DNA from 3 places in the Brevundimonas sp. LPMIX5 genome. Region 2 is predicted to be linked to each of the others. Evidence: predicted binding sites of a transcription regulator. Region 2 holds the regulator's gene; each other region holds the start of a gene.
The links. The regulator LexA, encoded in region 2, represses DNA repair genes until DNA is damaged. The targets are predictions, from matches to a motif close to ATGTTCNCNANNTGTTCT.
Positions count from the first base shown of each region.

Region 1: a site for LexA is predicted at 1,477-1,494, ahead of recA (recombinase RecA). Genes of this name have one in related genera too.
Region 3: a site for LexA is predicted at 1,709-1,726, ahead of D1604_RS07105 (ImuA family protein). Genes of this name have one in related genera too.

Region 1 is NZ_QWTZ01000011.1:82,775-85,980, forward strand. It holds gene recA (recombinase RecA) at 299-1,378, opposite strand; gene D1604_RS11340 (bifunctional GNAT family N-acetyltransferase/carbon-nitrogen hydrolase family protein) at 1,600-3,171, shown strand.
Region 2 is NZ_QWTZ01000002.1:496,635-499,840, forward strand. It holds gene D1604_RS03405 (S9 family peptidase) at 1-655, shown strand, start outside; gene lexA (transcriptional repressor LexA) at 810-1,514, shown strand; gene D1604_RS03415 (ComEC/Rec2 family competence protein) at 1,681-3,206, opposite strand, start outside.
Region 3 is NZ_QWTZ01000005.1:31,466-34,671, reverse strand. It holds gene D1604_RS07115 (DUF3363 domain-containing protein) at 1-965, shown strand, start outside; gene D1604_RS07110 (SOS response-associated peptidase family protein) at 979-1,557, opposite strand; gene D1604_RS07105 (ImuA family protein) at 1,756-2,514, shown strand; gene D1604_RS07100 (Y-family DNA polymerase) at 2,429-3,206, shown strand, end outside.

The DNA.
Region 1 (3,206 bases), on a different contig from region 2:
AAGCACTGGGTCCCGGCGTCCGCCGGGATGAGCGGGAGAGAGGGTGGCGTAAAAAAAGGCCCGCCCGAAGCAGGTCGGGCGGGCCGATCTCCGTCCGACCGGCCACGCGGGGTCGGTAGGCGGGTCGCGCGGCGGCGAACGGAGAAGCTGTGTCGGAAGGCGCCTGTCCCGCCGTCATCCTCAGGCTTGCCCGAGGACTGGATCGTCCGCGCGATCCCGGCTGGAACGGAAGGGGGCGCTTCCTGGCGTCATCCTCGGGTCAGGCCCGAGGGTGACGGCGTTCAAATGATGGGACGGATCAGCCTTCCATGTCCTGGCCCTCGTCGGGTTCGGGCGCGCCCAGCATGTCGTCGGCGATCTTGGCTGTGGACTGGCGCACCGCCTTTTCGATCGAGGCGGCCATGTCGGGATTGTTCTTGAGGAACTCCTTGGCGTTCTCGCGGCCCTGGCCGATGCGGGTCGAGTCATGAGAGAACCAGGAGCCGGACTTCTCGACGATGCCCGCCTTGACGCCCAGGTCGATGATCTCGCCGATCTTGGAGATGCCTTCGCCGTACATGATGTCGAAGACGACTTCGCGGAACGGCGGGGCGACCTTGTTCTTGACCACCTTGACGCGGGTGGTGTTGCCGACCACCTCGTCGCGGTTCTTGATCGCGCCGATGCGGCGGATGTCCAGGCGCACCGAGGCGTAGAACTTCAGCGCATTGCCGCCCGTCGTCGTTTCCGGCGAGCCGTACATGACGCCGATCTTGTGACGAATCTGGTTGATGAACAGGACGATGCACTTCGACTTGGAGATCGAGGCCGTCAGCTTGCGCAGGGCCTGCGACATCAGACGCGCCTGAAGGCCGGGGAGGCTGTCGCCCATCTCGCCCTCGATTTCGGCGCGCGGCGTCAGGGCGGCGACGGAGTCGACCACCACGATATCCACGGCGCCCGAACGCACCAGGGTGTCGACGATCTCCAGCGCCTGTTCGCCCGTGTCGGGCTGCGACACCAGCAGGTCGTCCAGATTGACGCCCAGCTTTTGCGCATAGACGGGGTCCAGCGCGTGTTCGGCGTCGACGAACGCGGCCACGCCGCCCTTCTTCTGGACCTCGGCCACGGTGTGAAGGGCCAGGGTGGTCTTGCCCGAGGATTCGGGACCGAACACCTCGATCACTCGCCCGACCGGCAGGCCGCCGATGCCGAGCGCCATGTCGAGACCGAGCGAGCCGGTCGAGACGCTTTCGATCTCGGCCACCTGTCCGGCCTTGCCCAGTTTCATGACCGAGCCCTTGCCGAAGGCGCGATCGATCTGCGCGATCGCCGCCTCTAGAGCGCGTTGTTTGTCGCTGTCTTCTTTACCCACGAGCTTCAGTGCCGCCTGTGACATTGGTTTTCTCTCCCTTGCCATGATTCCCATCTGACTTCGGGAGAGACCCGCCACGGACCCGCTCCCTTGGTGAAGCCGACTATGGACATGGTTTGTTCTTGTTCGCAAGATGTTCTCGTGAACTTAACAGGAACATCCTTGGGTGACGCGACCGGAATTGACGCATGGTCTCTTTTGTCGGCCGGATTGATCCAACAGCCAAGCTCGCGCGTTAGGGCGGCATGACTGACATTGAGACCTCCCTTCCTGCCGAGCCGGCCAAGCCCGCCGTCCTGACCATCCGCAACGCCCGCATGGGCGACGTCGCCGGGATCAACGCCCTGGTGGCGCGGGTGTATAAGGATATGCCGCCCTATACGGCCGGGATGCTGCGCGGCCAGATCGCCACCTATCCGGACGGCCAGTTCGTGGTCGAGTTCGAGGGCGAGATCGTCGGCTACGCGGCCAGTTTCCGCATCGACGAAAAGTCGGCGATGGGGCCGCACACCTGGGACCAGATCACCGGCGGCGGCTATGGCGCGCGCCACGATCCGGCGGGCGAGTGGCTGTATGGGATGGAGGTCTGCGTCGACCCCGCCCGGCGCCGCCTGCGCATCGGCCAGCGCCTGTATGACGCGCGCCGCGACCTGTGCGAGGCGCAGAACCTGAAGGGCGTCGTCTTCGGCGGCCGGATGCCCGGCCTCGCGCGCCGCCGCTCGGCCTATCCCGACCCGAACGCCTATGTCGAGGCGGTGCGCGACCGCAAGGTGAAGGACCCGATCATGGCCTTTCACCAGCGTTCAGGGTTCGAGCCGGCGGGGGTGCTGCTGAACTATCTGCCGTCAGACAAGGCGTCGCTGGGTCACGCGGCGCGCTGGGTCTGGCGCAACCCCTACTATGTCGAGGCGACGGGCAAGGGGGCGGCCTTTGCCGTCAAGGAAACGGTGCGCGTGGCCACCGTCCAGCTGCAAATGCGCAAGGTCGGCAGTTTTCAGGAGTTCATGGACAACGTCGAATATTTTGTCGACGTGGTGTCGGACTATCGCGCCGACTTCGTCGTCTTCCCCGAGCTGTTCACGCTTCAGCTGCTGTCGCTGGAGACGAAGAAGCTGACGCCTGCGGAATCGATCGAGGCCCTGACCCGCTATACGCCGCGCTTCGTCGAGGCGATGCGCGAGCTGGCGGTCGGCTACAACGTCAACATCATCGGCGGCTCGCACCCGACGCGGACCGAGGACGGCGACATCCAGAACGTCGCCTATGTCTTCCTGCGCGACGGCTCGGTGCATGAGCAGGAGAAGATCCACCCGACGCCGAACGAACGCCACTGGTGGAACATCAAGGGCGGCGACCGCGTCCACGCCATCCCCACCGACTGCGGGCCGATCGGGGTGATGATCTGCTACGATTCCGAGTTCCCCGAACTGGCGCGGCGCCTAGCGGACGAGGGGGCGCGCATCCTGTTCACCCCCTTCTGCACCGACAACCGGCAGGGGTATCTGCGCGTGCGCTACTGTTCGCAGGCGCGGGCGATCGAGAACCAGTGCTACGTCGTCATGTCGGGCAATGTCGGCAACCTGCCGAACGTCGAGAACATGGACATTCAGTACGCCCAGTCCTGCATACTGACGCCGTGCGACTTTCCCTTCGCGCGTGACGGGGTGGCGGCCGAGGCGAGCGAGAACGTCGAGACAGTGACGGTGGCGGACCTGGACCTGTCCGACCTGGCCTGGGCCAAGGCGCAGGGGACGGTGCGGAACCTGAGGGACCGCCGGTTCGATCTGTACAAGACGGTGTGGACGGACGGGGGGTGATCATACCCCCGCTCATGCCGGCGGACGCCGGGATC
Region 2 (3,206 bases):
TGGCCCGCACTTCGCCACCGACAACCAGCTGTTCGCAGCTGCGGGCTACGCCGTTCTTTCGGTCAACCCGCGCGGCTCGACCTCCTATGGGGACGAGTTCGCCAACCTGATCCACCACAACTATCCGTCGAACGACTATGACGACCTGATCAGCAGCGTCGACGCCGTCATCGCTCAAGGCGTCGCCGATCCCCACCGCCTGTTCGTCACCGGCGGCTCGGGCGGCGGCGTGCTGACCAGTTGGATCGTCGGCAAGACCGACCGCTTCAAGGCCGCCGTGGTCCAGAAGCCCGTCATCGACTGGGCCAGCTTCGTGCTGACGGCCGACAACCCGGCCTTCTTCGCCCGCTACTGGTTCGGTGAATATCCGTGGGAGAACCCGGAGGCCTACTGGCGCCGGTCGCCGCTGTCGCTGGTCGGCAACGTCAAGACCCCGACCATGGTCGTCGTCGGCGACGAGGACTACCGCACCCCGGTCAGCGAGTCGGAGCAGTACTACACCGCCCTGCAACTGCGCGGCGTGCCCACGGCCCTGGTGAAGATCCCCGGCGTCGGCCACAGCCTGGCCGTCCGTCCGTCCCAGAACGCCGCGCGCATGAACGCCATGATCGAATGGTTCGAGCGCTATAAGGACGGCGCCCCGACCGCTCGCTAACGTCAGCACAGCACGGACCGAAACCCGCGCCCGCCGTCGAACGGCAGGCGCGGGTTTTTGCTTTGAGAGCCTTAAGCGTGGCGTTAGTTGACTTTTAACCAGAACACTTACAGAACATCACCAACGGTTCACGCCTTGTTCTGGATTCGCCGCCATGCTCACGAAGAAACAGCACGAACTCCTGATGTTCATTCATGAGCGCATTCGGGAAACGGGCGTGTCGCCCTCCTTCGACGAGATGAAGGAGGCGCTGGACCTGGCGTCCAAGTCGGGCATCCACCGCCTGATCACGGCGCTTGAGGAACGCGGCTTCATCCGCCGTCTGGCCCACCGCGCTCGCGCGCTGGAAGTCGTGAAGCTGCCGGAACAGGCGACGACCGCCGCCCCCTCAAAAGGCCGCGCCCCGTTTAAGCCCGACGTCATCCAGGGCGGCGGCCTGGGCCCGCGACCGGCCGTCGCCGAGGCCGCCAACGATGTCCGCGACCTGCCCCTGTTGGGCAAGATCGCCGCTGGCACCCCCATCGCCGCCATCCAGCACGAACGCGAGCGCCTGCCGGTCCCTGAGGCCATGCTGGGCGCGGGCGAGCATTATCTGCTCGAGATCGAAGGCGATTCCATGATCGAGGCCGGCATCCTCGACGGCGACACCGTCATTATCAAACGCGTCGAAAACGCCTCCTCCGGCGAGATCGTGGTCGCCTTGGTCGAGGGTGAGGAAGCCACGCTGAAACGCCTGCGCAAGAAGGGCCAGTCCATCGCGCTGGAACCCGCCAACAGCGCCTATGAGACCCGCATCTTCGGCCCTGATCAGGTCGAGGTTCAGGGCAAGCTGGTCGGCCTGCTGCGCCGGTATCACTGAGGACGGGGCAGAGGCGCCACGAGCCTTCTTTCCGCTCATCCCGGCGGACGCCGGGACCCAGTGCTTTGGCCGCAAGCGGGGCCGTTTGATTGTCCGCCGACCTCCCCTGGCCAGCGACAGCACATGTGGCTCTTACTGGATCCCGGCGTCCGCCGGGACGAGCGGGTTAAGAGAGAGGCCCGCTCCACGGCCGCCTGCCCCGCACTTCGGCCGCCCACAAGGCGCGCCAGCCGCCGGCGTCATCGCGCCATAACTCCACCGAACCGCCGCGCGCATAGTCGGCGCCGTCCAGCACCAATCGCCCTTGGCATGACGACGGCAGGGTTGTGATCACGGCGCGCACGCTGACAACCTGCGCGCTACGGCACATCTGATCCAGTTGCTCGGCCGTCGGCGCCGCCTTGCCCCACCACAGCGCCAGCGGCCCCGTTCCGCCGTCCGGCGCACAGAAAGAACGCTTACAGACCCAACCCTCGGGCGACCGCGCGACGGGCTCCAGCCCTCGTCTCCGGGACCACAGATCGATGGCGAACCTGCGAACCGCAGGCCGCACCACAACCGCCTCGCTTTCCAGCCGATAGGCTGCATTCGCTCCACCATCGCCGATCCAGATATCCGGCGGCGCCGCGCGCGGCCAGATCAGCACAGCGGCCGCAAAAGGCAGCCCCAGCAACCGCCACCATCCGCGCCACAGGCACATAAACAATATACCCAGAAAGGCGACCGGCAGGGCCGCCGCAGGGGCGCTGGAAATCGCCTTCACTGCGCCGGGCAGATTGGCCGCCCAATGTCCGATCGCCAGCATGGCGTCCACCGACTGACCCGCCGCCCACAGGAAGGGCGCGCCCAGCCCCAGCGGCTCCAGCGCCGCACCCAACGCCAGCATGGGCATCATGACGAAATCCGCCAGCGGCGCCGTCGCCATATTGGCGATCAGCCCATAGACGGCCGTGCGATTGAAGTGCTGCATGGCGAACGGCCCGGTCGCCATGCCCGCCACCAGGCTGGCGGCGCAGGCAGCCATCAGCCAGCTTGCAAACCTTTGAACGGCGGCGATCGGCCAGGGAACGGACAGTTCGCGGATGCGACGCGGCCAGACCTCGACCAGGGCGACCAGAGCCGCCGTCGCCGCGAACGACATCTGGAACCCCGGCGTCACGACGGCCTCGGGCCGTAGCAACAGGACGACAAAGGCCGCTGCCGACAGCGCCCGCATGGTCACGGCCTGCCGATCCGTCAGTATCGCCAGAAAGGCGATCGACGCCGTAATCGCGGCGCGTTCGGCCGGCGGCGGCGCGCCCGAGATGACCAGATAGGTCCCGACCGCGATCAACCCCGCAATCGCCGCCGCCTTCTTGCCCGACACACGCAACGCCAGCCACGGCCACGCCGCAACCAGAAGGCGGGCCGCAAAGAAGACAAAGCCGCCCACGACCGCCATATGCAGGCCCGAGATCGACAGGATATGCGCCAGCCCGGAATCGCGCATGGCGTCCAGATCCGGATCCTGGATCCACGTCTCATGACCGGTCGTCATAGCCGCCGCCACCCCGCCGGTCCGCTCGCCCAGACGCGCCACGATCCTTTCAGCCAGGGCATAGCGAACCGCATTGACCTTCATCGTCGCCCTGACCCGCCACGGCGGCGGGGCGAGAGCCGCCGGACGCGTCGGGCCCAGGGCGAACAGGGTCC
Region 3 (3,206 bases), on a different contig from region 2:
GGGGCGCGGCGCTCGCCGCCCATATCGCCTATCTCGGCCGCATGGGCGCGGGCGAGGACGGCGAGCGCGCGGCCTTTTTCGGACCGGTGCGTGAGAGGGTCGATCCGACCGGCGCCACGGAGTGCTGGGCGAAGGACAGGCACCATTTTCGCTTCATCATTTCACCCGAGCACGGCGATCGGATTTCGGACCTCCAGGGCTTCGCCAGGGAGGTCATGTCGAGGGTCGCCGACGACCTTGGAGAACCGGGTCTGAACTGGATCGCCGTCTGCCATTTCGACACCGACCAGCCGCACGCCCATGTGCTTGTGCGCGGCCGGAGAAGCGACGGCCGGGACCTCGTGATTCCGCGCGACTACATCGGCTACGGCTTTCGCGCCCGGGCCCAGGAAGTGGCCCAGGAGCGGCTCGGCGACCTGAGCCGTCAGGACGCCGAACGGCGGGTCTGGCGTGAGACCGAGGCCGACCGGTTCACCGCCTTCGACCGCCGTCTCCTGGCAGCTGCGGACAACAACGGCTGTGTCGATGACGGGATCGGGGGCACTGACGCCTGGACGGCGCTGACCCGGGGACGGTTGCGCCATCTGGAGACCCTGGGCCTCGCCGAACGAACAGGGCGGCGCTTCCGGCTGGCCCCGGATATGGAAGCCCGACTTCGGAGGCTGCAGCTCTCGAAGGACGTCATTCGCACCCTCAACCAACGGCGTCTTGACGGCGCGCGGTCGGCGGAACAGCTGGGCAAGGCGCCGGTCCAGGGCAAGGTCGTGAAGACCGGCTTCCACGACGAACTGGGCGGCTCCGCCTATGTGGTGGTGCGCGCCGCTGACGGCTCCGAACACTATGGGCGGCTGGGTGTCGGCGAGACCCCGCCAACCGTGGGAAAAGCGGTCACGCTTTCGCTCGATGCGCGCGGCTTCGCCCAGGTCCTCAGCGGCAAGCATCTGGGTCAGGATCTGGGTCGGTGACGATTTGCCGAACTCATGCCGCTTCCGGGAAGACCTTCTCGACAGACAGGCTGCCTTCCGGCAGGGGGCGCAGCAGCTCGGCCTCGGGTTTGCGCAGGTCCAGCCAATCGAGGGCCGCATCGGGTCTCAGCAGGACGATCTGGCGGTCGTGGTAGGGGGCGATGTCCGGTCCCGGCTCGGTGGTCAGCATGGCGAAGGCGCCGTCTCGAACCAGGCCGGCGACCCAGAAGATCGGCGCGTCGGCCATGGTGAACCGCCACTTGGTCTTGCGCTTCTGACCCGGCTCGGCATCGGTGAACTCGAAGAAGCCGTCGGTGGGGATCAGGCAGCGGGTGACGCCGTCGAAGGATCGACCGTCGGATCGGAAGTTGAACACGGGTCTTCCCTGTGGCGACTTCCAGGCCCAGGGCGACACGATCAGCTGCGAGCCATCGGGGCCTCGCGTGATGATGGGCGCCCGGTCGCCGATACGGATCGAGGCCATGGGTCCGAAGTTGGGCATGCCGCCGGGAAAGACGAGACGGTCGCCGGTTCGGTTGAAGGTCTCGATCACCTCGTCGAACGGCAGGATGAGCTGATACTCGTTGCACATGCGGACCTCCGTCTACCGCCCCATTGATCGCCGACTTCGCTGAAAAAGCCAGCGGCGACCGTCCCTGGCCGTCCTGGCGCGCGGTCCACAGGTCGTCCGGCGAAGGGGATAAGAGATGAGCGAAGGTTGACTCTTCGCATCATACAGAACCAGAACATTACAGGAACATTCATCAGCCTTGGGAACAGGAGGCTTCTCATGCGCGCCCGCCTGCCTGCCGGGCTCGACATCCTGCGCGATCGGATCCGCGCCCTTGAACAGGGCGGCCGGAACACCACCGGGGTGTTGCCCTTCGGCGTGAAAGATCTCGATCGCCATCTCCCCAGCGGCGGTCTTTCACTGGGCGCCGTTCATGAGATCGCAGGCGGCGGCGAGGAGGCCGTGGACGGCGCCGCAGCCGCCCTGTTCGCCGCAGGCATCGCCGCCCGGCGGCCCGGCCAGGTGTTGTGGTGCGTAACCCGCCCCGACCTCTTCGCACCGGCCCTGCGTCAGGCCGGTCTGGGGCCGGACCGGGTGATCTATGTCGAGGCCGGGGACGAGCCTTCCCTTCTCGCCTGTTTCGAGGAAGGCCTTCGTCATCCCGGTCTGGCCGCCGTCGTGGCCGAGACCGCCCGCCTCAGTCTCGTCGCGTCCCGACGGCTGCAACTGGCCGCCGAAGACTCGGGCGGCCTGGGTCTGGCGGTGCGCCGATGGCGACGGGCTTCGGAAGCCGCCGACTTCGGTCAGCACACCGCCTCCGCCACGCGCTGGCGCATCAGCCCGGCCCCCTCCTCGCCCTTGCCCGTGCCCGGCGTGGGGCGGGCGCGCTGGTTCGTCGAACTCATCCGTTGTCGCGGCGCCGAGGCCGCGGATTTCACCTTGGAAGCCTGTGATGAGACGGGTCGTCTCGCTCTACCTGCCGAACTGGTCCGTCGATCGTCTGCGACGCGGACTGGCGGACGTCGCGCCGCCGCCTGAGCTTCCCCTGATCCTCGCGGGTCGGTCCGGGCGCCGTCGGATCGTGCTCGCCGCCAACACGGCGGCGCTGGCCCAGGGCGCACGCGTCGGCATGGCGGCGACCCAGGCTCAGGCCCTCATCCCCGGCCTCGACGTTCGGGTGGCGGATCCGGCGGGCGACGAGGCCGCGCTCGGTCGTCTCGCCGTCTGGGCCATGCGCCGGTACGCCCCCGTCTGCCAGCCCGATCCGCCGGATGGCCTCGCCATCGACGCCACCGGGGCCGCCCACCTTCAGGGCGGGGAGGCCGCCATGCTGGCGGACATGATCCTACGCCTGAAGGAGGAAGGCATTGAAGCCGACGCCGCGATCGGTCCGACCTATGGCTCCGCCCATGCCGTGGTCCGCTTCCGACGCGCGCACCGTATGATCGCGCCCGACGCCGTCGACGCCGCCATCGCAGGATTGCCGCTGGCGGCGCTGCGGCTTCCGGAGGCGTTGATCGCGCATCTGCACCGGATGGGCTTCGACCGGATCGCCGACGTCGCACATCGGCCTCGCGCGCCTCTCACGCTCCGGTTCGGTCATGACCTCGGCCGTCGCATCGACCAGGCCTACGGGCGTGTGGACGAGCCGCTCGTCCCGGTCGAGGCGCCGGAGATCCCGACGGTGTCGCGGGTGTTCGGGGAGCCGATCGGCGCGCCGGAGACCCTCG